Linked DNA regions of Butyricimonas faecihominis. The protein of the gene in region 2 interacts with the protein of the main gene of each other region in a pairwise test. Links are inferred from orthologs where the notes say so. Each region holds a gene or a part of one and is shown on either strand. Other genes may lie near its edges.

Region 1 (15,538 bases), 1.9 Mb from region 2 along the record:
TCCGGGATCGGTCCTCCTTGTGCCAATCCCATCCCGATCGTGTGTACGTAGATACCTTTTTCCCGGGCAGCTTTAGCCGCGGCAATCGCATCGTCCTGATGGTTTTCACCATCCGTGATCACGATAATCGCTTTTGATGCCTCCGTGTCCGGGGTAAACGACTTCGCGGCCAAATCTATTGCCGTTCCTATCGCCGTACCCTGTATCGGGACAATATCGGTATTGATTCCCGATAGGAATAATTTAGCCGAAGAATAATCCGTCGTGATCGGCAATTGCACGTAAGCATCTCCTGCAAACACGATCAATCCCACTTTATCATCACTTAATTTTTCCACCATCCGGGAAATGGCTTGCTTCGCCGCATCCAACCGACTGGGCTTTATATCCTGCGCCATCATGGAATTTGACACATCCAATGCGATAATCAACTCCACACCCTCTTTTTTTACCTGTTGCAATTTTGACCCGAACTGAGGACCTGCAACCCCAAGAATGACGAAAAACAACGCTATCAGAACAAGTATAAATTTTAATGTCTCCCGCTTATAAGATTGCAAAGGCATCAGTGTTGACAATAATTCGGGACTCCCGAATTCAGCAATCGCTTTTTTCTTCCGAATCCTTGCTACCACGTAAAAAACAATCAACAATGGTATGATAATCAGCAAGTATAATAATTCAGGATGTGCAAATCTAAACATAACCCTTTCAATTTTAAATTTAATGATTCTAGATTTTAAATTCCGGATTGCATCAATTCACAATCTAAGATTTAAAACTTACAATTATGGAATTTTCCTCAACAACGTGTATCGCCCTAACGCCTCCACAATTAATAACAAAGCTCCGATCAAAGCAAAATAGAAATACTGCTCGTTCTTACGACTGAAATGTTTGACTTCTACCTTACTCTTCTCCAATTGATCAATCTCCTGATAAATTTGCTCCAGTTTTTTGTTATCTGTTGCCCGGAAATATTTACCGCCTGTCATGTCAGCAATCTGGGTCAATATATCTTCATCTATCTCAACCGGCATTCGCTGTAATTGCATCCCAAAGGGCGTCTGCACGGGATAAGGAGCCTCGCCCAAAGTCCCGACACCGATCGTGTATACCCGGATTCCAAAAGTTTTTGCCAATTCTGCTGCCGTTATCGGTGCAATCGCTCCCCGGTTGTTGACTCCATCCGTCAAAAGGATGATCACCTTGGATTTCGCCTTGCTGTCCTTCAAACGATTTACCGCATTTGCCAACCCGAGGCCAATAGCTGTTCCATCTTCAATCATCCCGCTATGAATATCCTTCATCACGTTGACTAACACGGCTTGATCCGTTGTCAAAGGACTTTGCGTGAAACTTTCCCCGCTAAAAACAACCAGTCCGATACGATCCTGAGGACGTTCCAATATAAACTTCGTTGCAACCTCCTTGGCTGCCTCCAGTCGATCAGGAGTAAAATCTCGTGCCAACATACTACCGGAAATATCCAATGCCAGCATAATATCAATACCCTCGCTGTTATAGGTCTGCCAACTCGTGCTGGATTGCGGTCTAGCCAATGCCAGAACCAAAAATAGAATGGCCAAAACCCGAGCTGCAAACAGCAAATGACGTAACCAGATCCGGCTACCCCGTTTCATTTGCTTGAACACCCGGATTGAAGAAAACTTCAAATCAGCATGCGAGCGTTTCTCCTTGAATATGTACCAGATAATCATTGGTATCAGCACCAACAACAACCAAAAGTACTCGGGATTTGCAAATTCATATCCAAACATATCTTCTATTTTAGATCCTATTTTATTTCTTGATTTAAGGTTTTGATTGCAAACGAATCATAAATCATAAATCATAAATCATAAATTAATTTTCGTTATCTTTCTCCTCTCCGTTTTCCTTCCCTTCCTTTTCCGCCTTCTCTCTCGCCTCCCTCTCCTGTTGCTCTTTCAACTCCTGCTCCAGACGTTCTTTCTCATGCTCGGCTCGAATTGTATCATTAGTTTCCTGTACAAAATCATAGGCAATATCCAAATTTCGTACGTTCTCATCCTGCAACGGCTCCGCTTTAGCAAACTTCACGAAATCAGCCGTTTCAAACATATCAGCCAACTTATCCCGTTGTTTTGCATCTACCTGCTCACATTTCTCCAAAGCCTTCAAAGTCTCAAAAGAAGTCTGTTCCATCGCTGAGATACCCAATTCTCCATCCAAATAATTCCGGATCGTGTCAGTTAATTGCGTGTAATACTCTTTGGTCTTTCCACTCTGCCATAACTTCTCCTTCTTGATCTCCTCCAGAGCCTTCATGGCCAACACGTACGGAGGAATTGCCGGTTTTTCGTGATGGAAAAGACTCTTACGGGATTTCCGAACTTTGATAATCCAGACAACCAGAAGAATCACCACGATTCCCAACAATGTCCATAACAAGTAAGGTAATATCTCGGCAAATGTCCACGGGGCAGCCAAAGGCATCACAATATCGTAATTTCCTTTCTGCTGATCGACCACAAAAGTATTCACGATCAAGTGCAACGGATCGGTCCTGAGCGTGTTATTATAACTTTCCTGTTGAATCTCGATGGGCATTGGTGGGATCACGAACACGCCCGAATCAAAAGAAGTTATCACGTAACTTTCCTGCACGAGTACCCGCCCGTCCTTTTCCACGATAGAATCACGAACTGGTCCGGATATAATCTCGATTCCTTGTGCTATCGTGTCCTTCAATTGAGGGAATGCCACTTTCACACCCGGTTCAGCCTTCACTTTCATCCGGAAATGAATCTGATCCCCGATCATGATATAGTTTGTGTCAATCTCGGCACTATATTCCCGATTTTGTGCTTTCAAAGCACTGACACAACCTAGTAGGATAATTACGAATAGAATAATTCTATTTTTCATTTTAATTCTCCATTTTCAATGTTCAATTAATATCCAGCCCCTCTTCTCTTGAATAACGTGATCAATGACCTCACGTAATCTTCATCAGCGCTGATAGAAGCCATGTCGACACCGGCATGTTTGAATATCCGATCCAGTTCCTTGTCTCGTTCGATGCCATACGCTTCGAACTCGTCCCGGACTTTCTTGTCGGATGTATCCACCCAAACACTTTCCCCCGTCTCCGCATCCGTCAAGTACATCAACCCGACAGGAGGCAATATTTTCTCTCTACGATCGTACAATTGCAAAGCCACCACGTCATGTTTCTTATTGGCAATAATCAACGGGTGTTCGAAATCGTGATCATCCATGAAATCGGAAATCAGGAAACAAGTACACCGTTTCTTGATAGCGTTTGTCAGATATTGCAACGCCACAGAGATATTCGTTTCCTTGTGTTCCGGATAAAAATCCACTAGTTCCCGGATGATATGCAAAATATGCGTCCGTCCTTTCTTCGGCGGAATAAATTTCTCGATCCGGTCAGAAAAGAAGATCACGCCAATCTTATCGTTGTTCTGAATGGCAGAGAAAGCCAACACGGCCGCAATCTCAGTAATCTGATTCTTTTTCAGTTTCGACACTGTACCGAAATTACGCGAGGCACTCACATCAATCAACAACATCACGGTCAACTCACGTTCCTCCTCGAATATCTTCACGTAAGGATGGTTATAACGAGCGGTCACGTTCCAGTCAATACTTCGGATGTCATCCCCGTATTGATAGGCCCGCACCTCGCTAAACGTCATTCCCCGACCTTTAAAAGCCGTGTGATACTCCCCGGCGAAGATATTACTCGATAACCCCCGAGTCTTTATCTCTATCTGCCTGACACGTTTTAATAAATCTGAAGTCTCCACCTTAGTTAATTTTAGATTTAAGAATTTTAGATTTTAAATTCCAGCCCCCTTAATTTATGATTTTAGATTTATGATCTCCAACCGCAAATCAATGCTTTTTTAATCGTAAATCGGTTTTCACAAATCGTAAATTAATCGGTCTTCAATCACTAAGGTACCTCTACCGTGTTCAAAATTTCACTGATAATATCCTCGCTGGTCAAGTTATTCGCTTCAGCCTCGTAGCTCAAACCGATACGATGACGCAGAACGTCATGACAAACAGCACGAACATCTTCCGGGATTACATATCCGCGACGTTTAATGAAAGCGTACGCTTGTGCTGCTTTGGCCAAACTGATACTAGCACGAGGAGATGCCCCGTAAGCAATCATGGAAACGAATTTTTCCAAGCCATGCTCTTGCGGGTAACGTGTTGCAAACACGATGTCAACAATATATTTCTCGATCTTCTCGTCCAAGTAAACCTCCTTCACTACCTCACGAGCCCGCAGAATATCTTCCGGTTGTAGGATCGTGTTAGACTGGGGATAAATTTTCTCCAAATTCTGACGAACGATCAATTTTTCTTCGTCTTTTTTCGGGTAATCAATAACCACTTTCAACATGAAACGGTCAACCTGAGCTTCGGGAAGAGGATAAGTACCTTCCTGCTCGATCGGATTCTGGGTTGCCATTACCAAGAATGGTTCTTCCAACTTGTAAGTCATATCCCCGATAGTCACCTGACGCTCCTGCATCGCCTCCAACAAAGCCGATTGCACTTTCGCCGGGGCCCGGTTAATCTCATCCGCCAGAATAAAGTTAGCGAAAATCGGTCCTTTCTTCACCACGAACTCTTCTCTTTTCTGAGAATAAATCATCGTACCGACAACGTCAGCCGGTAACAAATCCGGGGTAAACTGGATTCGACTGAATTTAGCATTAATAATGTGTGCCAGCGTATTTATCGCCAAGGTCTTCGCCAAACCGGGAACTCCCTCCAACAAAATATGTCCATTAGAAAGCATACCGATCATCAGTCCTTCTACCAGATGTTTCTGTCCGACGATCACTTTGTTCATCTCCATACTAATCATATCCACAAAAGAACTCTCTTGCTGTATGCGCTCATTCAATGCTTTGATATCAACCGTATTCATATCATCGATTTTTATATTGATTTATATTACTACTTTGTCTAACGTAAATATTCCACTTCGGTTTCAATCTCCTCAAAAAGAGAATCTATATCTTCACCGTTTTCTGTTTTTCCAAAAATAGAGATTATTCCGCCAAATGTTAAAATCAAAGACACTAAATAATGTTAAAACAAATTTTAAGGTTTTCCCAAATAATTTCTAATCTCCTCTTAAAATGCAGAACATTACTAATATATGGTCTATTTTTTAACATTTCACCTTTTCTCATGACACACTTGTTAACAGACCACTCTCAAAAAGTAAGCAAAAATCAAGGTTTTACGACTTAACAATAACCTATACTATTTTTCGACGAAACAGTCGGAACGGCCTTCGTTCCAAACAAAGATAAGAAATAAATCATGCTCAACGTCCGATACTAGCGACAAAATACACCCCAATTATAACGGGTCTACATCGAAATAAATACGCACTCCCCTACCAATAGGAGTTTTCACCAATTCATCACTTTTCTGCTTTAAGAAAGCTTTCAATTTTGACAGGGAAAGACCTTGTTCCGCCTTTATCAGAATTTGTATCCGATACATTTTTCTAACCCGGGACACATCCGGTTCTGCCGGGCCGCATACCCTACGTTCCAACCGTTCCCGCAGCAACCTAGCTAACTCGTTCGCGGCATTTCTCAAAACCACCTCATCCACATGCCTCAACTCTACCTGAATCAACCGGGAAAAGGGGGGATAGTTAAACATTTCCCGTTCTTGGGATAACTGAGTGTAAAACTCTCTATAGTTTTCCTTCCTCACCAACTGATACACTCGACTTTGCATATCTGTTACCTGAATTACCACCTTTCCGCGCTCACCTTTTCGTCCACTGCGTCCACTCACTTGCATCAACATATCATAAGCTCGCTCCTCTGCCCGGAAATCGGGAAATCCCATCAGACTATCGGCATCCATCACCCCGACAAGTTTCACCCGTTCAAAATCCAACCCTTTCGAAACCATCTGTGTGCCGATCAGCACATCCAAATTTCCACTTTCAAAATCATCGATTAAAGCCCTGAACTTTGCCTTATTACTTATCACATCCAAGTCCATTCGGGCAATCCGGGCCTCCGGAAAATACTGTTTCACGTCTTCCTCGATCCGTTCCGTTCCCGGAGTACGATTCACGTAATGTCCCTGCCCACACTCCTGACACACGGCCGGAACAGCCCGCAGGCTCCCGCAATAATGACAATTCAACGTGTTCCGGTAGCGATAATAAGTCATACTCACATCGCAATGTTTACATTTCAGGATGGAACCACAACGATCACATTGTAAATAAGTCGAATATCCCCGTCTATTCTGGAATAAAATCACCTGCATCCCGCTCTCCAACACCCGTTTCATTCCCTCGTACAAAACCGGAGTAAAACTCCCTTTCATCATCTTTTTACGACGATACTCCTTCATATCCACGAACAACAGTTCCGGCATCATTACTTCCCCGTAACGGGTTGTCAGTTGCACGAAACCATATTTCCCACTTAGGGCATTCTGATAACTTTCAAAAGAAGGTGTTGCAGAACCTAACAATATTTTTGCCCCACTCATCTTTCCAAGCATTATAGCGGCATCACGACCGTTATAGCGGGGTGCCGGTTCTTTTTGCTTGTAAGAACTTTCATGCTCCTCGTCAACAATAACCAAACCCAATTGTTTATAAGGCAAGAACACGGATGACCGCACACCCAACACCACGGGATAAGGATTCGTACCATTTTGTTTACGCCACATCTCCGCCCGGGTACTATCTGCCATGCCCGAATGATAAACGCCGACTTGATCCCCGAAGACCCGTCGCAGGCGTTTCACGATCTGTACCGTTAACGCAATTTCCGGCAACAAGTACAACACCTGTTTTCCTTGCCTTAGCGTCTCTTGTATCAGATGAATATATATTTCAGTCTTACCCGAAGAAGTTACGCCCTGCAACAAGACACAATCCTTCTCCTTGTAATACCCTTGAATGTCGCCAAAAACCTTTTCTTGCGCCCCCGACAAAGCGTGTACATTTTCCACTTCCTCTTTAGATACCTCTAAACGGCTGACTTCCTGCACAACAATTTCCAACACGCCCCGTTCACACAATCCTTTCAAGGCTGAGGCTGAACTACCGATTTTCTGAATAAACTCCGTTCTAGGCACCCCCTCGATTCGATGCTCGTCGCTATAATACACCCAATCACACAGCATTTTGTATTGAGCCCTCGCCCGTTTTAAGCTATCAAGAATCTCGTCCAGTTCCTCACTTGTGAACTTTCGTTTCCATCTCACCAAACGTTCAATTTTAGGCTTGAACAGATCATCTACCGACTCCTTGATTCCGATAATTTCTTTTTCCAATAAGGCTCGAACTGCAACATAGACATCCTTTCTCTTCAAGAGTTTTTCGACTTCGGCCATACATATCTCACCTCTTTCTCGAAATACTCCCATGATCTCCTTCTCTTCCCGGCTTAATTCACTTTCATCTACCAACCGTTCTTCCCAGCCGTTCACCAAGCTCAAACTCGTGTAACTCTCCAAGCGCATCGAAACAGGTAATGCTGCACGCATAACCTCTCCCGGTGGTGTCATGTAATACTCGCTGAGCCACAATAGAAATTTCAAATGAGAACCAGAAAGAGCAAATCCTTCCTCGATAACTCGTTCTATCGGTTTTGTTTCAAATCCGACAGGCGGATTCGTATGCAACGCATAGACAACACCCGTGTAACGTTTATTCTTAACAAATGAAACGACCACGAGCGCACCTACCGTTACCGAATGTTCATATTCTTCCGGTACCGAATAAGTAAAAAAACTTTCCACTCCCAGAGGGATAATGACATCCGCGTACAACAAACGAATTAATTTTAGATTTTAAATAGACAAGACTTCCGTAATATCTAACAAATTATGATTTAACGGTTTTGAATTCTTAATAGCCTTGTTAAAAGGAACATGAACAATATCCTTATTCATAATCCCAACCATGATACTGGTCTGGTCATCCAACAAAGCATCCACTGCCGCCACTCCCAACGTACTAGCCGTCACGCGGTCAAAAGCGGAAGGAGATCCTCCTCTTTGGATATGACCTAGAACAGTTACTCGCACATCATATTCGGGATGTTTCTTAGCGATCTGATCGGCAATCGTATACGCTCCACCTGATTTATCACCTTCTGCCACGATCACGATACCACTTGACTTATGAGGTTTATAATCATGTTCCAGGTAACGATCCAAGTCATTCAAATCCGTCTCAATTTCCGGAACCAGAACAGCCTCGGCCCCCGTGGCCACGGCCGACCGTAACGCAATAAATCCGGCATCCCGTCCCATAACCTCGATAAAGAACAAACGATTATGAGCGCTTGCCGTATCCCGGATCTTATCCACGGCATCCACCACAGTGTTTACCGCCGTGTCATATCCAATCGTGTAATCCGTCCCGTAAAGATCATTATCTATCGTACCGGGAATCCCGACAATATGCACGTTATGCTCTTGACAGAACAACCGGGCTCCGGAAAAAGTTCCATCCCCACCAATCACGACCAATGCATCAATTCCCAATTCCTGCATCTTCTCGTAAGCTTTCGTACGTCCCTCCGGCGTACGGAATTCCTCGCTACGGGCTGTTTTCAGAATAGTTCCTCCGCGTTGAATAATATTACTCACGTCATGGGAATGCATACGCACAATATTTCCCTCAATCAATCCCTCATATCCATCGTAAATACCATAAGCCTCGCAGCCATTAAAAATAGCGGCCCTCACAACCGCCCGAATCGCGGCATTCATTCCCGGAGCATCGCCTCCTGAAGTTAAAACTCCTATTTTTTTAATCTTTCCCATAAAAACAATGTTTAATTGAAAATTGGAAATTAAAAATGTTAATCTCTATACCCCCAATTCTATAATTTATTTTTTTAGCTTTTAGTTTTTAACTTTTAGTTTTTAGCTTTTAACCCCTCCTTTATCTCTTCCATCACCCACCTCGGTGTTGAAGTAGCTCCACTGATCCCAACGCTCACAGCTTTATCAAACATCTCATCACGCAGGTCTTTCACCCCCTGCACAAAATAAGTCCGGGAATTCACCTCCCGACAAACCTCGAAAAGTTGCTTCCCGTTGGAACTCTTTTCCCCGCTAACAAACAAGATCACATCATGTCTTGCTGCAAAATCTTTCAACTGCGGGATTCGATTCGCCACCTTGCGGCAGATTGTATCGTTTACTACCACGGAGGCCCTCGCATTCTCCTTCACCAACTCCACGACACGCTTGAAACCATCCAAACTCTTGGTTGTTTGGGAAAACAGGATTACCGGACGAGAAAAATCAATGGATTTCAAATCTTCCTCTTGCTCGATAATCAGCGCCTCATCATTCGTTTGAGCCACCAACCCGTTCACCTCGGCATGCCCTCTTTTTCCATAAATCACGATCTGCCCCCCGCTCGCTCTCACCTCCTCGTATGCCTCTCGTATTTTCTTCTGCAAATTCAATACCACGGGACACGAGGCATCGATCACCTCAATCCCGTTCTTCTTTGCCAGTTCGTATGAACTCGGTGGTTCACCATGAGCCCGGAACAACACACGACACGCCTTCAACCGGGCAAACTCATCATGATCTATCGTACTTAATCCCAGTTGTTTTAATCGCTCCACCTCCAAACTATTATGCACAATATCTCCTATGCAATATAATCTTCCATGTTGCAACTCTTCCTCCGCCTTGGCAATCGCATTCACAACCCCAAAACAGAAACCGGAATTTTCGTCAATTTCTACTTTCATATTTCGAACGAATGATCTTTAACATCTCTTCCACTTCTTCCTCCACGGTCATATCGCCATTATCAATCAACACAGCATCCGACGTTCTCACCAAAGGACTTGTTTCCCGGTGTTCATCTATATAATCCCGTTTCCGGACATTCGCCTCCACTTCTTCATAAGTCACCTGCTCCCCCTTCTCGATCAGTTCCTTGTAACGTCGTTGAGCCCGTACTTCAGGACTTGCCGTCATAAAGAACTTCACCTCCGCATGAGGGAACACGACACTCCCAATATCCCGTCCATCCATGATTACACCACCCTCTTTTGCCATCTCCCGTTGTTTCTCAACAAGCAACTCCCGCACGTAAGGCAACGCAGCTATCAAACTCACGTTATCAGAAACCTCTAATCCGCGAATGGCCATCTCTACATACTCGCCATTCATGTAAGATTCATAACGTTTTTTTTCCTCGTTATATTTAAAACCGAAAATAATTGTCGGAAGAACTTCTTTCAATTTTTCATCATCCACGTTCCCGTTTCGGATTAATCCTTCACGCATTGCTTTCAACGTCACGATCCGGTACATGGCTCCCGTGTCAATATACGTGTACCCCAAACGTGCAGCCAGTATTTTGGATACCGTGCTTTTTCCCGTAGAAGAATGGCCATCAACGGCAACAATCAAACCTTTCTTTTCCATTTTCAATTTTATCTGTTCAGATTGCGAAGATACAAAAAAAGGGAGTAATCATGACGATCACCCCCTGCTATATTTTTGTTACAAATTCTAGTTTACCAACTGCAACAATTTCTTTGCCTTCTCCATCATGGTCTGGTTAGAAGACTCTTCTGCCAAAGAAGTAGCGATCTTAGCATATCTTTTAGCAACATCCTCGAAACCACATTTGTTAGAGATCAAGGCATAATTATAAAGGGCATCAAAATCTTTCTTTGACTCGACGGTCTTACCTGCCCACAATTGAATCACCTTCAAACGGGAAACATCATTCATGATCTCCAACGCACCATCGGTGATCTCCTTGATCATTTTCCTGTTCTCGGGGAAATAACGGAATAATTTTCTAGCCTTGTAGAAATAATCTTCTGACTTACGCTCTGCCCGCAATTGCTTGATGTAAAAATAGTCAGCCACCACGTCATAATGCTCGTAACCGCTACTCTTCAAGAAATCCAGATACTTGTTATACTCGATCTTGTTACTGTTGTAGTATTGTTCCAAATGACCGACAAACACGTTATCCAACTTCTGAAACACATCATCCTTCGAGAAGTTCTGCATGAACTTGGACTGATTGTTAAACAAATATTTAATCTGGGGGGCATTCACATCATCCACGTAATCCCGGATAATCGACCAGTTATAATCCTTCAAGTAATCCGCCTCCTTCTGAGTCTGAAAATACCTGTTCACAACATCACGATTCGGCTTCCCTTGGTTTTTCAACTCTCTCAGAAGTTGAATTGTCGTTTGGGGGTCCGCAGGATTCGCCTCGAACTTCTTCACTAAATTATCCAATGAATCCATCTCCTTCTCGTGAGCTTGCACTCCAACAAGATTGAATAATAAAACACCTACGATTAATACAATTTTCAACATAATACTTGATACTTAAATTTGAACTTACACCCATATAACACCTTTAGGAGCAAAAAGGGTGACTCAAAAGTCGATTTTAACTTAATATTTAACATGAATTAATTATTTTACTTACAAAAACGAATCAAATCTCCCCTTTAAATAAAAATTTATAACCTTCTCATTCTTTTTCTCTCTAATCCGTGAAATATTTAATATTTACGGTGTTATATACGGACTAAACATATTGTATGTTTCACCCGAATCCCTCTTTTTACATGAGAATCACTTAAATTTTAACAATCTTAATTTTTAAACACTCCACACTGATACAGAAATGAATGTTTTGTTCAAATTTATCTATAAATTGGATGCCAATATTAACCGATCTCTTTTCCTCGACAAATTCGTTAACACGTAATATCAATAAAATCCTCGGAAATCATTGGAAACTAATTTTTCTGATTGCTCCTTCTTAATCAAAAAAATTAATACATATAACCGTCCCATACACTTGATTTTAAGAAAATTTCAAAGGTATGACTAGACAACGGAAAATTGTATTAGCGAGATTGACCAAAAATTTAACTTTTCAATCAATCTCGTCCTTATTCTAATTCTCGAAAAACTTCGATACCTCGAAATACAAATTACGATAATGTGCCCGTGTATCCCGGTCTCCAGAATTCATTACTCGTTTTAGTAATTTATAAACTTTTTCCAACTCATAATGATAAACAGCATTCGCCACTATTCTCGTGTCAGAACCATCGACTGGACTCATAGCCATACGTTCATGCAAATGGCTCGTCGAACAAGAACATATATCAGCATGATCACCTTCAACCAAAGAACGTCGTCCTTTCTCTCCTGTAATCCCTTTTCCCTCAGCCATCATTAATGACAAGATGTAATTGTACTGCATCACCCGTTCGTAATGATTAAGATCCTGACGTTTTAGCGTTGGTTCCATCACCAGATTATAAACATCGTCCATATACTCGACTGGCGTATAAGCATCTTTACCATCCTGTTTTTCCCATACTGAAAGATTTGATAATATACCACTTGACGTTAAAGAACCAACAACCAATCCCATATACTCTGCCACTTTTGTATTCCCGAATGAGAAATTTCGTTCTATTTCAGGTTGACAATACCAATCTGGGAATGCCCGTAATTGTTCTAATATAAAAGCTAATGCTTCCTGTTGTTTTTCCTTGCTCACGAATTTATAAGCTTTCTTTTGATCACCCATAACCGGAGCATCCAAATAAACACCTCCCAAATAAACGAGAATATGTTCAATATACCTCCTGTATTGACCGAATATTTCCCGATAAAGTTCTTCTGGTTTCTCAAAAGTCTCTCCTTCATCATACGTCCATTCTAACAAATGGCTCGTAATATATTTCAAGTTTTCAATCCCGTAACGATTAGCTTTCATACAATCATTACCCAAAGATTCAGATAAAGCAGACGGATCTACAATCGAAAACAAAGAAAACTGCTGAGGTCCATAATGATACATCGGATCATCTTGCTTTTCTTGTATCCATTGATTCAGAATCGGACGTTCTGCCTCCGGACTCTCTACTGCAATAGGCGCATATCCCCATTTTATGGCGTATTTATCATAAACACCCAAAAGTGGGGGAAGTAAATTTACACCTTCGTCTCCCGGTTGCGCCACATAATTAAAACGAGCGTAATCCATGATAGAAGGAGTTGTTCCATATTTCCGAGTAAATGTCACGGAACGCAAAGAATCTACCGGGTAAGCATAAGATGCCCCCATATTATGCATCAACCCAAGTGTATGACCAATTTCATGAGCCGCAACATACCGCAATGCTCGCCCCATCGTTTCCTCGTCAAACACTTTTGTCCTCACTTTAGGGTCAACCTGAGCTAATTGAACAAATTGCCAATTATGCAACAACTTTATCACGTTATGGTAGAATAATACATCAGCTTGTATGATTTCTCCCGAACGAGGATCAATCCAAGCCGGACCCATTGAATTGGCTGTTTCTGTCGTAATATAGCGATAACACGAGTAACGAATATCATCCGGATCAAAATTTGGATCATCCACCGGATAGTCTTTAGCTACTATCGCATTCTTAAAACCAATTTCTTCAAAGGCCGCTTGCCAATCTTCAACCCCTAACTTAATGTATTTTCTCCATCGTTCCGGAATAGCGGGATCAATGTACCACACGATCGGCTTCTTCGGTTCCACAAGTTCTCCATTACGATAGCGCTCCACATCCTCATCTTTAGGCTCGATTCGCCATCGTTGGATATAATCTACTTTTTTCAACTCGTCCACCTTTTCCGTATAAATATGTTTTCGTAACGGGAAATACCCGATTCGGACATCAGATATACGCGGTCTCATAGGCTCATCCGGTAACAGAATGATCGAACGAGTCATAATAGCTGTAAAAGGATAATCATCAACGGTATACACTAACCGACTTTTAATGTTCAGATTTAAAGGAAATGATTTCACTTCTAATATCGTCGATTTATCACTAGAAAAACTCCCCTCCAAAGGATTCTCCCCAAGAATAAAACTCAACGGGGTTCGCGGTTTAAAAGGACTTAATTCTTTCTGGTCCGAACAAAAGAAAAAAGAAACATCAATCACAATTCCGGTAGAATCTGCATTCTCACACACGATTTTAAAAGCCTCCATTATTGGCTCGACATTATTTCTTTGCAATGATTGATAAATCGGGGACATCGGGTCGCATTGATTCAACGGACTCAACCGATGTAAATACACTTGTTCATCATCCCGTGTAAATTTCACCAATAACGGATGAAGAGGCATTTCTCCTCCCGACACGTCGGTATTATTACTTGTAGCTGTTACCCGTGAAGAAAGCAACATTTCCTTATCCAACAAACATTGAGGTATTTCAAAATACACTTTCTGTTTTTTCTTGAATATTTTAAACATCCCTTCATGCACCTCCGCATCTTTTAAAATATCGGCATAATTACTAGCACTCACCGCCGAATCCTGCTTGGTTGTCACGGGACTCAACTCTCCCAACTTTTTGCCAAACAACTGAGCTTCACTAGTCTTTGCCAGTAATAAACCGGCAAAGATTAGTATTCCTGTCCTTACATTCATTCTTGATTATTTAAACTGTTTATTTCCAATAGCAACAAGATCAATCTGATATTTCATCTTAAAATAATTTACCAAGATGTCATATTTATCTTTCAATTTACTATGAGCATCTAGCACGGGTTTTAACTCTTCATAAGGAACCGTCAGAATTACTCCCATAAAATCTTTAAAATCACCTTCTTTATTAGGTGTCACCAATGAATAAGAATTTGAAGGATCTCTATACCAGAAACCATAATCTCTTACATCCACATCAGTCACACCCTCATTTTCCGGTAAATATTCCAAAAACGATTGATAATACCCTTTACTCACTTCATAAAAACTCTCCGGAACTTGAATAATACCATTTTGTAATAGATACTCTTGCCAGAACACTCCGTTAGTTGACTCGCGCATGCTTCTCAACTCTTCTTCTGATAAATTCTCTACCCCTTCCCGTATTTTTCCTAAAGCCAAATAACTAAGACCTGCTAAGGCCGCATTATCCTCCAGTACTCCCCAATTCATCCGGCCCACTTGTTTTCCAATCAACAATTTCAATGGAAAATACTTCTTTTTAAAGTCTATATCATAGATACTTAAAAATGTCTTTTCTAACATAGAAAATCCCTTCATCAAAACTACTCGGTCTTCTTGTTTTGTCAGATAAACATTTTTTGCTAGTCCACTCATGTTCCACTGGTAATCAATCGTATCGTAATCAACCATAATAATTGATCCGTTCTCTCGATAAAATTTATAAATATATTGATCGACCGCATCCCCTCCCTCCTTCAATTCATAAGGGATATCTCCCTTCGTCGTATGAATGTCATTCTCATCATAACAGGCTGAAAATCCCATACCTAATACAATGATTAACGATAGTAATTTATTTGTTCTCATCCTATTCTTCTTTTAATTATTGTACAATAACCCCTTTTCTCTCCGGACGATTGATATTCTCCAGATTATAGTCAAACTCTTTTACCTCCACAGGCAGAGGCAACGTGTACGCTTTATCAT
Region 2 (15,271 bases):
ACAAGTCGGAAGGGACTTTGCAGAGTTTGTCCAAGTAGAGACTGATGTCGTATGTTTGCCCGTTTTTTAGCGGCTTGGTGGGGGTAAACTCGATAATGTTACCGTCCCGTAGAGATACGGTTCCCTCTGCTTTCGGAGAGATCTTTAATAGTTTTTCGACCTGCGTGGGAAGACTGTCCCCTACTTGCAAAACATTATTTTCCAACCGAACATAGATCGGGTCGGAGGATTTTATCATTCCCTGTGTAAAGTCGGAAATGTATTTGCTATACTCTAGCTTGCTTTGTTCCTTGGTTTTATCTTTGCACGAAAAGATCGTGATCATCAAAAACAGTAAAGGAAAAAGAAGAATTCTTTTTTTCATGCTGGTAATGTTTGATTTATCATTAAGACAAAATTAAATAAAAAAACGGTATGGGAACTTATTGTTCGTTTTAAATTTATATTTTTGCGAAAATGAAAAATCAGACCCTAATTTGGGAGGTAAAATAGATAATATGAGAATAGCTGTTGTTGGAACCGGTTATGTCGGACTTGTGTCTGGAACATGTTTAGCCGAAACGGGAGTAACCGTAACGTGTGTCGATGTTAACAATGTCAAGATCGAGTTGTTGAATCATGGGGGTATGCCTATATATGAACCCGGACTGGCCGAGCTGGTGACCCGGAACCGGGAAGATGGACGCCTCTTTTTCACTACTTCGTTGAGAGAGGCATTGAAGGATGCTGATGCTGTTTTTATTGCCGTGGGAACCCCGCCTGATGAGGATGGGAGTGCCGACCTGCACTATGTGCTGGATGTGGCTCGTGAAATCGGGGAGATCATAAATGATTATATTGTCGTGGTGACGAAATCAACGGTGCCCGTGGGAACGAATTACAAGGTGAAAGGAGTAATTCAAGCAGCTTTGGAAAAACGAGGTGTCGAGGTGGCATTTGACGTGGCTTCTAATCCGGAATTCTTGAAGGAAGGGGATGCGGTGAACGATTTTATCTCTCCGGATCGCGTGGTGATCGGGGTGGAGAGTGATCGTGCCCGTCGGGTCATGGAACGTTTATACCATGCTTTTATATTGAATAATACACCGATCTATTTTATGGATATATTGTCGGCGGAAATGACTAAATACGCGGCAAACTCGATGCTGGCTACCCGTATTTCGTTTATGAATGACATCGCTAATTTGTGTGAGATTGTCGGGGCTGACGTGGAAGCCGTGAAGAAAGGTATCGGTAGTGATTCCCGTATCGGGAAGAAATTCTTGAATGCCGGGTGCGGTTATGGCGGTTCCTGTTTCCCGAAGGACGTGAAGGCGTTGATTCGCACGGGGGATGATCACGGGCATAGCTTGGAATTGTTGAAAGCCGTCGAGCGGGTGAACGAGAACCAGAAGAGCGTGTTGTTCCGAAAGATCACTTCACACTTCGGGCCGAATTTGACGGGAAAACGTTTTGCCATGTGGGGATTGTCGTTTAAACCGGGTACGGATGATTTGCGAGAAGCTCCTTCATTGGTGTTAATTGATAAATTAGTGGGGGCCGGAGCTGTGGTACGAGGATTTGATCCGGTGGCTATGGAAGAGTGTAAGAGACGGATTGGTGATCGTATCGAATACGCGGATAATATGTATGATGCGTTGACCGATGCCGATGCCTTGATCGTGGTGACGGAATGGGCTGAATTCAAGATTCCCAAGTTTACTTTTATCGAAAAAGCATTAAAGCACAAGATTATATTTGACGGAAGAAATATATACAGTCCGGAACAGATGAAAGAATTCGGTTATATGTATTACGGAATCGGACGGAAAGACAATTAGCAATTGAAAATGGGAGAGAGGTCATAAGATCTGTGTGGCGCTATGTTAGTGGCAGCTTAGGCTGCCAGAATCTAAAATCATTAAATCTAAAATTAACACGTGGTTCATTATCGAATATTGTTTATCGTGAATCCTATATCGGGATTCGGTTTGGGCTGGGAGATTCCTTACCGGATAAGGCATATTGCGGCGTACAAACACATCGAGTACAATATACGTTTCACGGAATATGCCGGACACGCAAAAGAGATCGTGGAGCAGGCCAAGCATCAGAATTACACGCATATCATTGCGGCAGGTGGGGATGGTACAGTAAATGAAATCGGTACTGCCCTGATAAATACGGGCATCGCTTTTGGCGTGATCTCTTTAGGGAGTGGTAACGGCTTTGCCCGTCATTTAGGTTTTTCCCAGATGATGAATAAAGCGTTGAAACAGATTTTGAAAAGTGAGACCACGGATATTGATGTCGTGGAAATTAATGGCCATTACTCGTTGAACGTGAGTGGTTTTGGCTTTGATGCCGAGGTGGCACACTTTTTTAGTACCATGAAGATCCGGGGAATATTTTCTTATATCTACTCGATCGTGCATATGTGGTTTCGTTACCCCGGTAAGCGTTACGTGTTTCATATAGATGGGAAAACGTGGGAGGAAGATTGTTTCGTTTTGAGTGTTGCCAATAGTTCCCAGTATGGAAATAATGCCTCGATAGCCCCCAAAGCCTCGTTACGGGACGGGCTGGTTGATATTTGCATTTTGAAGAGGCCTAAATATTATCAAATACCTCGTTTCCTCTATTGCTTTATGAATTCCAAGATCGCTCGACTTCCTTATTTTAGCGAAATCCAATGCAGGGAGGCGATTTTGGAAGGAGACTTGAATAAAGCTCATATTGATGGAGACCCGTATACTTTGGAGTCTCCGGTAAAGGTAAAAGTACTTCCTGGAGTATTGAAAGTAATTGCCCCAAAACTATCCAGGAAGAAGAAAAATATGACGGTTTGATTTAACTTAAAACGACTATTTGTCCTGTGGGGATAGGGCTATCTGTTTCTCGATAAGCTGATCCAAGGAGATGAATGTTTCGGTTTTAGCGATACCGGGGATGTTCTGTAACGTGTTGATCAGAATATCCATCAAATGTTGGTGATCATTACATCTTAATTTAATCAAAAAGGTAAAACCGCCCGTGATAAAGTGACATTCTGTAACTTCCGGGATGCTTTCAATCTCTTTCACGACAGTCTTGTAGGTGTGAGCGTGGTCAAGGATAACCCCGATAAAAGCGCATACACCAAAACCAAGCGCATCGGGTTTCACGATAAAACGGGAACCTTCGATAATACCGGAGTCTTCCATCTTTTTCACGCGTTGGTGGATGGCGGCTCCGGATATGCCACATTCCCGGGCTATTTCCAAAAAGGGGATTCTTGCATTTTTTACAAGATGAGACAAGATCTTGCGATCGATGTCATCAATTTGATATTTTGCACTCATTGTTTTCTTTTTACCTGTTAAAACTTAATACGCTGTACAGTTGTTTACGCTGTTTGTAATATTGCCATCCATCCTCGTTCGTGATGGTTTTGATTACCCCGTCAATCAAATTGTTGAAAATGGTAGCGAAATCAAAGACTTCGGGAGGGTAGATCTCTTGATTGTGAATATCGTTCAGTTTGGCAATATACATGCGGGCAACCATTTCACTTGATACGTCGTTTTTATACATACCTTGTTGCATTCCCTTCTCGATGTTAATTTTAATCTTCTCGTAGATAAAATTAGAACGTTCCAGCTTGTGCTGTTCGAATAGTTCCGGGAACGCCTCGGCTAATTTGTAGCTGACGGAAGGTGACACGTTAAAAAAGCGCTGGTGGATCTCGTTTCCAACCAGTAGTAGAATGTCAATCGCGTTCCATCCGTCGAAATCGTATTCTTTGAATATCTTTTCAAAAGCAATCCGCTCTTGCTCGAAGATACTCTTTGCGATGTCTTCCATGTCTGAGAAATTCTCGTTAATCTCCTCAAGAGAAGTTCCCATTTTCTTCAATTTATCGTCCGATAATTCAGTTCCGTAGCGATAAACATAGTTCCTCAGTTTTTCTGTCAACTGGCACTTTTTCTCAGTCATAATGGATATGGTTATTATAGATTCTTGCCGTAAAGATACGAAACAATTAAGAATTGAAAGAATTATAAGTTGTAAATTATCATATTCTGATTATTTTTGTGTCTATACTGAGGATTTGAAACTTGGGATCAGAAATACGAATTTATAAAATAGAAACGATCGTGAAAAAGTTGTTGTTATTAGCGAGTGTATTGGCTTGGGTATCTGGTGTTTTCGCGGAAGAAAAACCGAAATTGATAGTGGGAGTGGTAATCAGTCATTTTTATCCAGAATGGATGGATATGTATGCTAACGAATTGTCGGAGAATGGTTTGAAACGGATCATGAAACAAGGAGTCCGGGTGAATATGAATTATAACTATTTTTACACGCAAACCGGGGTGGATCACGCATCGATTTACACGGGTATGTTACCCACAGAACATGGGATCGTGTCGAGGGCGTGGTACGATCGTTTACGCCGGAAACGTCAGTATTCTACTCGATCCGATCGTTATACGGAAATCGGTGATCAACAGGCGGATAGTATAAAAAGTTTGTCTCCCGATTATTTGCAGACGATGAGCTTGGGGAGCGCCATGAAATGGAATAATCCCATGTCCCGGGTGTTCAGTATTGCCATGAATGGTGACGAAGCTGTTCTAAGTGGGGGAAGTAGTGCCGATATGGCCATCTGGTTCAGCGAGAAAACGGGTAAATGGGTGTCCTCTTCTTATTATCGTTCGGAATTACCCGAATGGTTGAGAATGTATAATACATGGGTCGAGAGCGATCATTTCGTGAATAAAGGATGGATGATGTTGTCTGACGAGGATAAGTCGGCTGCCCGTATTCGCCTGACGAATCATTTCTATTATGATATAGCCCGGGCAAAGAAGGAATATAATACTTACCGGGTTTTGAAAGCTACACCTTACGCGAATACATTGGTACGTGTGTTGGCCGAAAAATTGATTGACGAGGAAAGGTTGGGAGTGGATAATGATCCGGATTTGCTGGCCTTGAACTTTTCCTGTTTAGACTATATGTCCCGGGATTTCACGATAGATTCGAGCGAGGAGAAAGATATGTTGATCCGTTTGGATATGGATATTGCGGCATTGGTAAGTAAGTTGGATACCCGGGTCGGGAAAGGAAACTACACGCTGTTCGTGACCTTTTCCGAGATGCGGGAATTGATGCCGGAGGATTTGCGGAAGATTAAAGTGAACTCTGATTATTTTAGTATATTTAAATCTGTGGCCTTGTTGAAGTCTTACTTGGGTTTGGTTTACGGGCCGGGTGACTGGATTTCCGATTATGATCAGGGACAAATCTATTTGAACCGGGATCTGATCGAGCAGAAGAAGATAAATCTGAAAGAAATGCAGGATAAAGTGGCTGATTTTATGATCGAGTTCGAAGGGGTAGCCAAAGTCATGACAGCCTATTCATTAACGCACACTTCCTTCCCGGAAGGGGTAAATCGGTTGGTTCAGAATTCGTTTTCTCACAAACGTAGTGGGGATGTCTTTTTCTGTATCCATCCGACTTGGGTTTCGGAACTGAAAGAGTTGGAGGATACTTATTTTCGGCATACCAAGCGTCCGATTGTTCCCCTGTATTTATACGGTGCGGGAGTGAAGGCCGATTTGAAAGGGAACTACACGATGTCGGATTTATTACCTACTTTGTGTAAGATATTGGGAATAAATGTTCCTTACACGGCACATGGGAAGGCAATGTTTTAGTGGGAATTAAAAGTGTTCGATGAACGCCCCTTTGTCCGCCTTTGGGTATCTGTAGTTTCCTAAAATTGGTTTACTAGATTTGACATTCAATAAATTGTATAAAGCATTTTCAATTCTATTTTCTGTTACAAGTTTACTTCAAAAAACTGTAATTCCTGTAATAGTTTTACTTTTTTATTGGCATCCCGGGAATTCCCGGGATGCCAATAACACTTGGCGTCAATACATGACCCTGGCGAATAACTCTTTTTTATCGCGGTGTGCCTGGTCCGGAACTTTCAACCCGATAGCCATGTGTGGTCTTCTGGTGTTGTATATCCCGATGATTCTCTCCACTTGCATTCTCGCCTGGTCAATATCTCTCAAGACCATATCGTTTAACCATTCCCGTTTCAAAATCCCGTTCACTCTCTCGGCGATACCGTTATCGTAAGGGGAGCCATCTTGTGTCACGCTGACTTGAATACCGTGTTCTTTCAATATCCCGGTGTACAGCGAGGAGCAGTATTGCCCACCCCGATCCGAGTGATGAACAAGCTTATCGCTAAAGTTGGGAGGTAGCGTTGCCAACGCCCGGCACAACGCCTTCACGGGACCGGACGAGTCCAGGGTGGGGTGAACTTCCCACCCCGTGATCCGCCGGGAATAAGCGTCGGTTACCAGCGAGAGATACACGAAACCGGCACTCGTTGACAGGTACGTGATATCACTGACCCATACCTGGTTGGGGCGGGTAACTCGAAGCCCTTTCACCAGGTTCGGGTACTGGCGATGCCACGCCCGGGAATCCGTCGTGATGACCCGGTACTTCTTCTGTTTTATCATTAAATCGTGAAGGTGAAGTAAACGATAAAGCCAATCCCGACCGACGGGAAGCCCGTTAGACCCCAGCATGTTCCACAATTTATTAACCCCGAGGTTAGGCATGTCACGGCGAATATCCTGGACGATGGAAAGAACGTAACGCTCGCGTTCCTCGCCTCCACGATCGGCACGGAGGCTCTTGTAATAAGCCTGCTTGCTGTAGCCAAGGGAATTGCAAAGGTGTTCCGTCACGGCTTTACCTCCCCGCTCTTTTTGTCTCTCGACAATCCCGCTAATAGCATCTCCTCGTAGTTTTTTTTTACATCAACATGCAGGCGTTCCCTGGCTAACTCTAGCATTAACTCGTAAGCTTCCACTAGTATTTTCTGTTTCTCTACTTCCTGACGTAAAGACTCCAGCTCGGCGCGTTCTTGATCGGTCATCGGGTATAACATTTTGTAATTACGCGAAGATAAACGTTTGTGTTGTTCTTCCGATAAAACGCGAGATTTATACTTGTGTAGCCAAACGTGAAAAGTCGAGGGTTTGACCTCGTACTTGGCTAGAACTTCCGCGTAACCCATTTCATTGATTATTCGATCTCGTACCGCTGATAATTTCGTCTTCACGGCGTAATAACGACGACGAACAGGGGGAAAATTTAATTCTGACATTGGTTTACTAAGTTTACTGTAAACTTTTTTCAGGACAATACAATCCCTTCCCCCGCCGATAGTCTAGCTCATGGACATAGCATGAACATAGCATATACATACTATGAACATGAACCGGTGTTCATGGTATGTAAGGGGTGTATATTTGCAGAGTACTTGTCCTAGCTTATCGGCGGGGCAGTTATAGGCGAGAGAGGGACTTGCCCGGTCTTTTTGTATTGAATTTTCTTGATTCGCCTGTTGTCAACTTCGAGTACTTTGAATTGATGTTCTTTGTATGTAATCACCTCGTCCTTGTGAGGAAGTTCCCCCTTGATTTCAAGGATCAGTCCGGCCAAGGTGTCAGCATCTCCCTCCACTTCTTGAAATGAATCCTCCTCTATGTCCGTGATCTTGTAGAAATCGTTCAACAGCGTGGAGGCCTCGAAAATATATGCCCCATTCTTGTCCCGCGTGTAAACAATTTCCTGTTCGTCGTATTCATCATTAATGTCGCCCACGATCTCTTCGATAATATCTTCCATCGTGACGATTCCGGTGGTTCCCCCGTATTCATCAACAACAATCGCCAAGTGCACCTTTTTCGTTTGGAACTCTTCCAGCAGGTCGTTGATCTTTTTGGTTTCTGGGACAAAATAGGCCGGACGGATTAAGGTTTGCCAGTGAAAGTCCTCTTTTTCATCCAGATGTTGTAATAAATCCTTCACGTAGAGGATTCCCGTGATGTTATCCAAGTTTTCCTCGTACACGGGCATACGTGAGTAGCCATGTTCAGTGATGATCTCTTTCACTTGTTGGTAGCTTGAACTCCCGTCAATGGCGATCACGTTGATGCGGGGACGGATGATGTCAACCGCGTCAATATTACCAAAACGGACAATGCCTTCCAAAATGTCTTTTTCCTCGTTGATTGCCGTGTCCTTGGTTAATTCCAAGGCTTTGGATAATTGGTCGATGGATAAATTGTCCTTTTTATCCATGCGCTTGCTGATAATAGAGGTGGAACCGATCAACAGGGCGGATAGCGGACGGAACAGGCGTGATAAAAAGGTCAGTGGACCTGCCATGAAAATCACCATGTTCAACTGGGAACGATTGGCGTATAATTTAGGAATGATTTCTCCGGCCAGTAAGATCACGAACGTTACCACGATCACTTGGATAATGAAACCTAACGTGGGATAAGCCGAGAAATCAAATAATGAATTTACCAGATAGGTGGACAGCACGACAATGGCCACGTTCACGAAATTGTTGGATATTAAAATCGTGGCGAGTAGTCGGTTGGGTTTCTGTTGCAGGTTGCGGGCCTTCTCGTACCCGTTGTCTTCCAAGTATTTCAATTGCGAGGGAGAAAGTGAGAAATAGGCAACCTCCGAACCGGAAATTAATGCCGAGCATAATAATAAAAGCAATAGGATAATGACGAAAATTAAATCGATGAGGGTGAATGCACCTGTAAAAATCTGCCCGGCAAGGGGAATATAATCTGTGTCCAAAATTTATATAATTGGTTAAACTTAAATATCGCCGAAAGATACATAGAAAAACTAAAAGATAAAAGATAAAAACTAAAAACTAATCGTTTAAAGCCTGATTTCCTTGTTCGAAATCGTTTACTTCAAACTTTTAGTTTTTAATTCTTAGCTTTTATCTTTCAGAACGGGAGATCGTCACTGTCGTCACCACCGCTTAAATCGGGTGCTTGTGGCATGTGCGTGTCTTGAGGTTTATCCCCGTTATCCTGTTTCCGGGATAGCATCTGGAAATTATCCCCGTAAATTTCGGTCGTGTATCTTTTCACCCCGTTTTGGTCGTCCCATGAACGGGTTCTGATACGTCCCTCGATGTAAAGCATCATCCCCTTGCGAACGTATTTTTCGGCTATTTGAGCCAGATTCCGCCAGAGAACGATATTGTGCCATTCGGTTTGAGTTACACGTTCTCCGTTTTTATTATTGTACACCTCCGACGTGGCAAGGCTGAATCTTGCCACGGCAACACCTCCTTCGAGATATTTTACGTCCGGGTCAGCCCCGACATTACCGATAAGAATAACTTTGTTTACCATGTATAATGTATGGATTAAAATTTGTCACAAATTACGGAATAATTTCGGAGAAAAAAAATAATCCCGATGCCATCTTGTTATGATTCGTGATTTATTCCCGATTGCTGGATGTGATAACTTTGTTGTAACCAGTTTAAATAAATAGCGGGCAAGACAAAGGGATGTTGTAAAAAGCGGTGCGAGGATATGTCCGATGTTGACAATTAAAGATATAGAACACAAAAAATATTGACAAAAATGCGATAGTTTGTTTCATTGTTTGTGGAAAAGATATATATTTGCAGTCTGAAATCTAGAAGAAACGAAATATAATATTGAATATTAAATACTTAAAGAAAATGACAAAGGCGGACATCGTGAATGAAATTTCAAGAACCACTGGTATCGAGAAAGCTGCGGTACAAACTACAGTTGAAGCTTTTATGGAAGCAATCAAAGGTTCTGTGATTGATGGAAAAAATGTATATTTAAGAGGTTTTGGAAGTTTTGTAGTGAAAAAGAGAGCTGAGAAAACCGCTCGTAATATTTCTAAAAATGTAACGATCAAGATTCCTGAACACTTTATTCCTTCGTTCAAGCCTTCGAAGAGTTTCGTCAATCAGGTGAAAGATCAAGTAAAATAAGAAAGGAGTGAAATTATGCCAAGCGGAAAGAAAAGAAAGAGACATAAGATGGCCACTCACAAACGGAAAAAGAGACTGAGAAAGAACAGACACAAAAAGAAGTAGTCATCGTTTGTGAGTTAGAGATTATAAACCTAAGGGCTATGCCTTTAGGTTTATTTTGATTAATACATTAATTGATCAGGTAGTGAATACTGAGTTAGTCATAGATGTAAAAGCGGAAGAAGTAGTAATCGCCTTGTTAAAGGACAAGCGGTTGGTAGAGTTGACAACGGAGAAGACTAGCGTTAAATTTGCGGTAGGTGACATCTATTACGGGAAAGTGAAGAAAATCATGCCCGGTTTGAATGCCGCTTTCGTTAATGTCGGCTATGAAAAGGATGCCTTCCTGCATTACCTTGATCTCAGTCCCCAGTTTTATTCTTTGGATAGCTATATAAAGCAATGTATAGCCCGGAAGGGGATGCCTGTAGCCAAATTAAAACTGGAGCCGGAAATCAGTAAAAACGGGAAGATCGGGGACGTGCTTTCTGTCGGCCAATATGTGGCCGTGCAGGTCGCGAAAGAACCTATTTCCACCAAGGGTCCGCGCTTGACCTCCGAGTTGAGTATTGCCGGCCGCCACCTAGTTCTGATGCCTTTCTCGGAAAAGGTATCCGTGTCACAAAAGATAAAATCGGTCGAAGAACGGAAGCGTTTGAAAAGACTGATTGAAAGTATACGCCCCAAGAATTTCGGGGTGATCGTGAGAACTGTCGCCGAAGGCAAGAATGCCGAGCTATTTGACAGTGAATTAACAGAACTTGTTGAACGTTTCGAGACCGCGTTCAAACATCTTCGGGATATAGAGCCTCCCAAGCTGATTTTGGGAGAGATTGACCGAACCAGCGTTATTCTCCGGGATATATTGAATCCCTCGTTCGAGAACATTTATGTGAATGATTTAGCATTGAGTAAAGAAATTAAGCGTTATATCAGCACGATAGCTCCGGAGAAAGAAGGTATCGTTAAATTTGTGTCAACCGAGGTACCGATCTTCGATCATTTTGGGGTGGACAAGCAAATCAAGTCTTCGCTGGGACGTACCGTTTCGTTTAAAAACGGGGCATACCTCATTATAGAACACACGGAAGCTTTTCATGTGATAGACGTGAATAGCGGGAATCGTGTGAAATTGGGCGATGATCAGGAATCAAATGCCCTGGAAGTAAACTTGGCTGCTGCCGACGAGGTGGCTCGTCAGTTACAATTGCGAGACATGGGAGGTATTATCGTGATCGACTTTATTGATATGCAACAGGCGGAGAACCGCCAGAAGTTGTTCGATAAGATGCGTTCGGCAATGGAACTCGATCGTGCCAAGCATACCATACTCCCTCTGAGTAAATTCGGATTAATGCAAATCACGCGCCAGCGGGTACGTCCGGAAATGACCGTGACGACCACGGAGACTTGTCCCGTGTGTCATGGAACCGGTAAGGCCGATGCTGCTGTTTTAGTGATTGATAAGATTGAAGATCAGCTTGAGTTCTTGGTCGAAGAGAAGAAAATCAAGAATCTGGTATTGAAAGTACACCCCTTCGTGGAGGCGTATTTGAAAAAAGGTTTCTGGTCTTTGCGTAGGAAGTGGGCTTTCAAGCACCATATCCATTTAAAGGTGGTCGGAGTTCCCTCTTTTTATATTTACGAATATAAGTTTTTTAATCGTTTTAATAGAGAAATAGAACCCGAGTAGGTGTTTTTACTTACAGTTTCGTCATTCCATCTTAAAACGATGTTAAAATAGTACCATGAATTTGTGTGAGAACAAATTATATGGTACTTTTGCGTCCACTGTGTGATAATGCATACGATTTCGAGAAGCATGCAAATTGATGTTTTATTAAATAATTTTTTATGAAAAAGAGACTATTGACGTTGATCTTTACGTTGTTCGTGGGAACCTTTTCGGTTTTCGCTCAAATGTCTGACCCGACAAGTTGGACGTTTTCACAGAAGAAAACCGGGGATAACGAATACGCTTTAACCTTTAAAGCAACCATTCAACCCGGGTGGACGGTTTACTCCATGTCAACCCCGGCAGGTGGTCCCATGCCTACATCAATTACCATTGAGAAAGTGGGAGAGGGAATCGAATTAGTGGGTACGGCCGAGGAGAGTGAACCAAGTAAAAAGCATGATGATGTTTTCGGAGTCGATGTGTGGTATTATTCAAATAATTACACCATAACCCAAAAGATCAAAGTTACCGATCCTTCCATTACTACCGTGAAAGGAAGCGTTGAATTCCAGGCTTGTCAGGAAGGTGCTTGTGTGCCGGGAGAGAAGGACTTCGCGATTGAGTTGGGTAACAAAGGTGCAGATAAAGCTACTGTTGCTGCTGCCGATGAAACGAAGGATGCAACCGAGGATGATTCCTTGTGGTTGTTCTTCTGGGTGGCTTTTGGTAGTGGATTACTGGCAGTTGTGATGCCTTGCGTGTTCCCGATGATCCCGATGACGGTGTCATTCTTCATGCATGGGGATAGTAATAAAGCAAAAGCAAAGGCAAAAGCTATTTTCTTCGCCTTGTCTATCGTTGGTATCTATACCGCTTTAGGATTGATCATTTCGTTCTTGTTAGGACCGGGATTCATTAACTGGTTGAGTACGAACTGGCTGCCTAATATTTGTTTCTTCATTATATTTATGATCTTCGCTGCATCCTTCTTTGGTGCGTTCGAGATCGTGTTACCGTCTTGGTTGGTAAATAAATCGGATAAACAAGCTGATAAAGGTGGTTACATCGGAGCTTTCTTCATGGCATTCACGTTGGTATTGGTGTCATTCTCTTGTACCGCCCCGATCGTTGGAACCGTGTTGGTAGAGGCTGCACGCGGATCTGTATTACGTCCGATCATCGGTATGTTAGGATTCTCTATCGCCGTGGCATTGCCTTTCGGATTCTTCTCTTTCTTCCCTTCAAAATTAAGCAATCTACCGAAATCAGGAGGTTGGTTAAATGCGGTGAAAGTTGTATTAGGATTCGTGGAGGTTGCCCTTGGATTCAAGTTCTTGATGGTAGCAGACCAGACTTACCACTGGGGATTGTTAGACCGTGAGGTTTACATCGCTATCTGGGTAGCAGTGTTCACGTTACAAGCATTGTACTTGATGGGTAAAATCAAATTCGCTCACGATAGCGACTTGCCATATATCGGAGTACCTCGTTTGGTGATGATTATTATTACCATGTCATTCGTGATCTATTTGATCCCGGGTATGTTCGGGGCACCGTTGAAAGCTTTGGCCGGATATTTCCCGCCACAAGAAACGATAGACTTCGATATTAACCGTATTGTGCGTGACAACGCGAAAGAGATCATGAAGAGTGGCGTGCAGGTGGGTGGAACACAAGGTGCCGCTAGCGCCGCATCCAACGAACCTGTGAAATACTCTGATTTCTTGCACTTGCCCCACGGGTTGGATGGTTATTTCGATTACGATCAGGCATTGAAAGCCGCACAAGCTCAAGATAAACCCTTGTTTATTGACTTCACCGGTCACGGTTGTGTGAACTGTCGTGAGATGGAACAAAGCGTTTGGTCTGATCCTCGTGTGCTTGAAATGCTGAAGAATGATTATATCATCGTGGCTCTTTACGTGGACGATAAGACTAAATTACCAGCAGAAGAGGTTTATGTGTCAGAGTATGACGGAAAGAAGAAAAACACGCTTGGAAAGAAGAATACAGACTTCCAGATCAAGCAATTCGAGTCGAACGCTCAACCGAACTATATCTTGTTAGATAGCCGTAAAGGTAATGAGAAAGTATTGAAACCGCATGTATTACAACCCGCCAGAGGTTATAATAAAGATCGGGATGCTTTCGTGAAATTCTTGCAAGACGGTTTGAAAGAGTATAAAGCTCGTGCCGGAAAGTAATTTATCGAATTGATCAGATATTTGAAAGCCACCTTTTTCGAGGTGGCTTTCGATTTATATACTTTAGATATTGCGGGTTTTCCCGTTAACGGTCAATTTGCCCACTTGTAACAAGGACGGGAGGCAGAATGATATAACCCCGATAGCTAATATCACGAGTCCACCAATAACGAACGTGTTTGTAATCCCCACGTGATCGGCAATAAACCCGGTACTCATTAATCCGAGCATGGAGGGGAGCATACTAAGGCTCATGTATATGGAAAATACTCGTCCGAGTATTGCCGGGTTGATTTTCGTCTGGATAACGGCAGTGAACGAGGCAAAGTATAATGACCCGATCACGCCTTCAAATGCGGTAAACACGACGAACCAAACAAAGGCATTGGGAGATAGTAGGCCAGATGCCGTGAATCCGGCTCCCAAGAGGATATATGTCAGGTTGATCAGCGTGATTTTGTTGATCTTGTATTGTTTGATACTCAAGGCAACTCCCCCCAATAGGGCCCCGACTCCCCAAATGGCTTCAATCAGACTCATTTGGAAAGCATCTCCCGAAAAGTGATTTAGGGTCATTAAAGGGAAAAGTACGCTGACTGGCATGATAAAAAATGTGGCTATGATCGAGAGTATTAATAATAATGGCATTCCCCGGTGGCTGACTACCTCCCGTTGAGCCTCTTTTAAGTCTTGAAGGACATTGTTTTCTCCCGCGTGTTCACCGGGTGGTGGGTTCGGTATTTTGACGAAAGCCAGCGAGGTACAGGCGAGTATGGCTCCGATCACGTCGAGCATAAGCACGACAGGCATGGCCAGCGTGGTAATGGCTAGGGCGCCTAAAGCTGGTCCGGCTATATTACAGGCAGAATTGATCATCTGGTTGATCCCGGCGATTCGTAATAATTGAGATTCTGGAGCGAGTAACGGGATAGATGCTTGCATCGAAGGAGCATGGAAAGCCGAACCTATCGATCGGAGTGCCAACAATAGATAGATTTGCCAAACTTCCGCTTGTTCGAAATAAAATAAAAAGGCTAGAATAAGTGTGCAGAAAGCAATGAAACTGTCAGACAGGATCATGATTTTCTTCCTGCTCCACCGATCAATAAATACTCCGGAGAACATACCTAAGATGCCTTGCGGTAACATGGCGGCAATCGTGGCGAAAGCCAAAGTTTCTGCCGATTTAGTTTCAAAGGTTAGCCATAAAATAATGGCAAAATTAACGAGAGAACTGGTCAGTATGGAGAAAAACTGTCCTGTCCATATAATTGCGAATACCTTTTTCCAGTTATTCATGGTAATTTATTAAAAGTGAGAAAACAATACCTTGATACTTCCCGGTTAGGAGGAAAGTTTTAAAAAAGTCCGGAGGAATTTTTCCGGGATTAAATTAGGCACGAACCCGATACGGAATGCCCACGATGAAGTTTTGAAATCTCATAAATGGTATTGTATGTAATTTCTACAAATATATGAATCTGTAAAGAA

Evidence for each region.
Region 1: the proteins of R8806_RS08320 (region 2) and priA interact in binary tests that used the Escherichia coli proteins (3 or more experiments, as listed by UniProt). The link is inferred for Butyricimonas faecihominis from one-to-one orthologs.

What each region holds. Positions count from the first base shown.
Region 1 is NZ_AP028155.1:49,264-64,801, reverse strand. Bases 5,127-8,218 are described here. They hold priA (replication restart helicase PriA), read right to left. Parts: upstream 7,855-8,218; coding sequence 5,398-7,854; downstream 5,127-5,397. Other genes in these bases: pfkA (6-phosphofructokinase), read right to left, coding at 7,873-8,218. Outside these bases: R8806_RS00245 (VWA domain-containing protein), read right to left, coding at 1-704; R8806_RS00240 (vWA domain-containing protein), read right to left, coding at 789-1,781; R8806_RS00235 (hypothetical protein), read right to left, coding at 1,867-2,910; R8806_RS00230 (DUF58 domain-containing protein), read right to left, coding at 2,937-3,815; R8806_RS00225 (AAA family ATPase), read right to left, coding at 3,965-4,957; more of pfkA, read right to left, coding at 8,219-8,853; R8806_RS00210 (4-hydroxy-3-methylbut-2-enyl diphosphate reductase), read right to left, coding at 8,949-9,800; cmk ((d)CMP kinase), read right to left, coding at 9,784-10,485; R8806_RS00200 (hypothetical protein), read right to left, coding at 10,573-11,403; R8806_RS00195 (zinc-dependent metalloprotease), read right to left, coding at 11,996-14,530; R8806_RS00190 (zinc-binding metallopeptidase), read right to left, coding at 14,537-15,418; R8806_RS00185 (RagB/SusD family nutrient uptake outer membrane protein), read right to left, coding at 15,435-15,538.
Region 2 is NZ_AP028155.1:1,973,683-1,988,953, reverse strand. What follows is about bases 7,527-10,351. They hold R8806_RS08320 (single-stranded DNA-binding protein), read right to left. Parts: upstream 9,234-10,351; coding sequence 8,820-9,233; downstream 7,527-8,819. Other genes in these bases: R8806_RS08310 (Rne/Rng family ribonuclease), read left to right, coding at 10,044-10,351; R8806_RS08315 (HU family DNA-binding protein), read left to right, coding at 9,548-9,856; gldE (gliding motility-associated protein GldE), read right to left, coding at 7,527-8,661. Also shown: R8806_RS08365 (alpha-2-macroglobulin family protein), read right to left, coding at 1-364; R8806_RS08360 (UDP-glucose dehydrogenase family protein), read left to right, coding at 498-1,820; R8806_RS08355 (diacylglycerol/lipid kinase family protein), read left to right, coding at 1,920-2,828; R8806_RS08350 (Lrp/AsnC family transcriptional regulator), read right to left, coding at 2,844-3,320; R8806_RS08345 (hypothetical protein), read right to left, coding at 3,331-3,954; R8806_RS08340 (alkaline phosphatase family protein), read left to right, coding at 4,116-5,684; R8806_RS08335 (IS3 family transposase), read right to left, coding at 5,904-6,740; R8806_RS08330 (hypothetical protein), read right to left, coding at 6,737-7,162; more of gldE, read right to left, coding at 7,324-7,526; more of R8806_RS08310, read left to right, coding at 10,352-11,591; R8806_RS08305 (protein-disulfide reductase DsbD family protein), read left to right, coding at 11,753-13,780; R8806_RS08300 (MFS transporter), read right to left, coding at 13,844-15,079. UniProt on the Escherichia coli protein: Plays an important role in DNA replication, recombination and repair. Binds to ssDNA and to an array of partner proteins to recruit them to their sites of action during DNA metabolism. Acts as a sliding platform that migrates on DNA via reptation.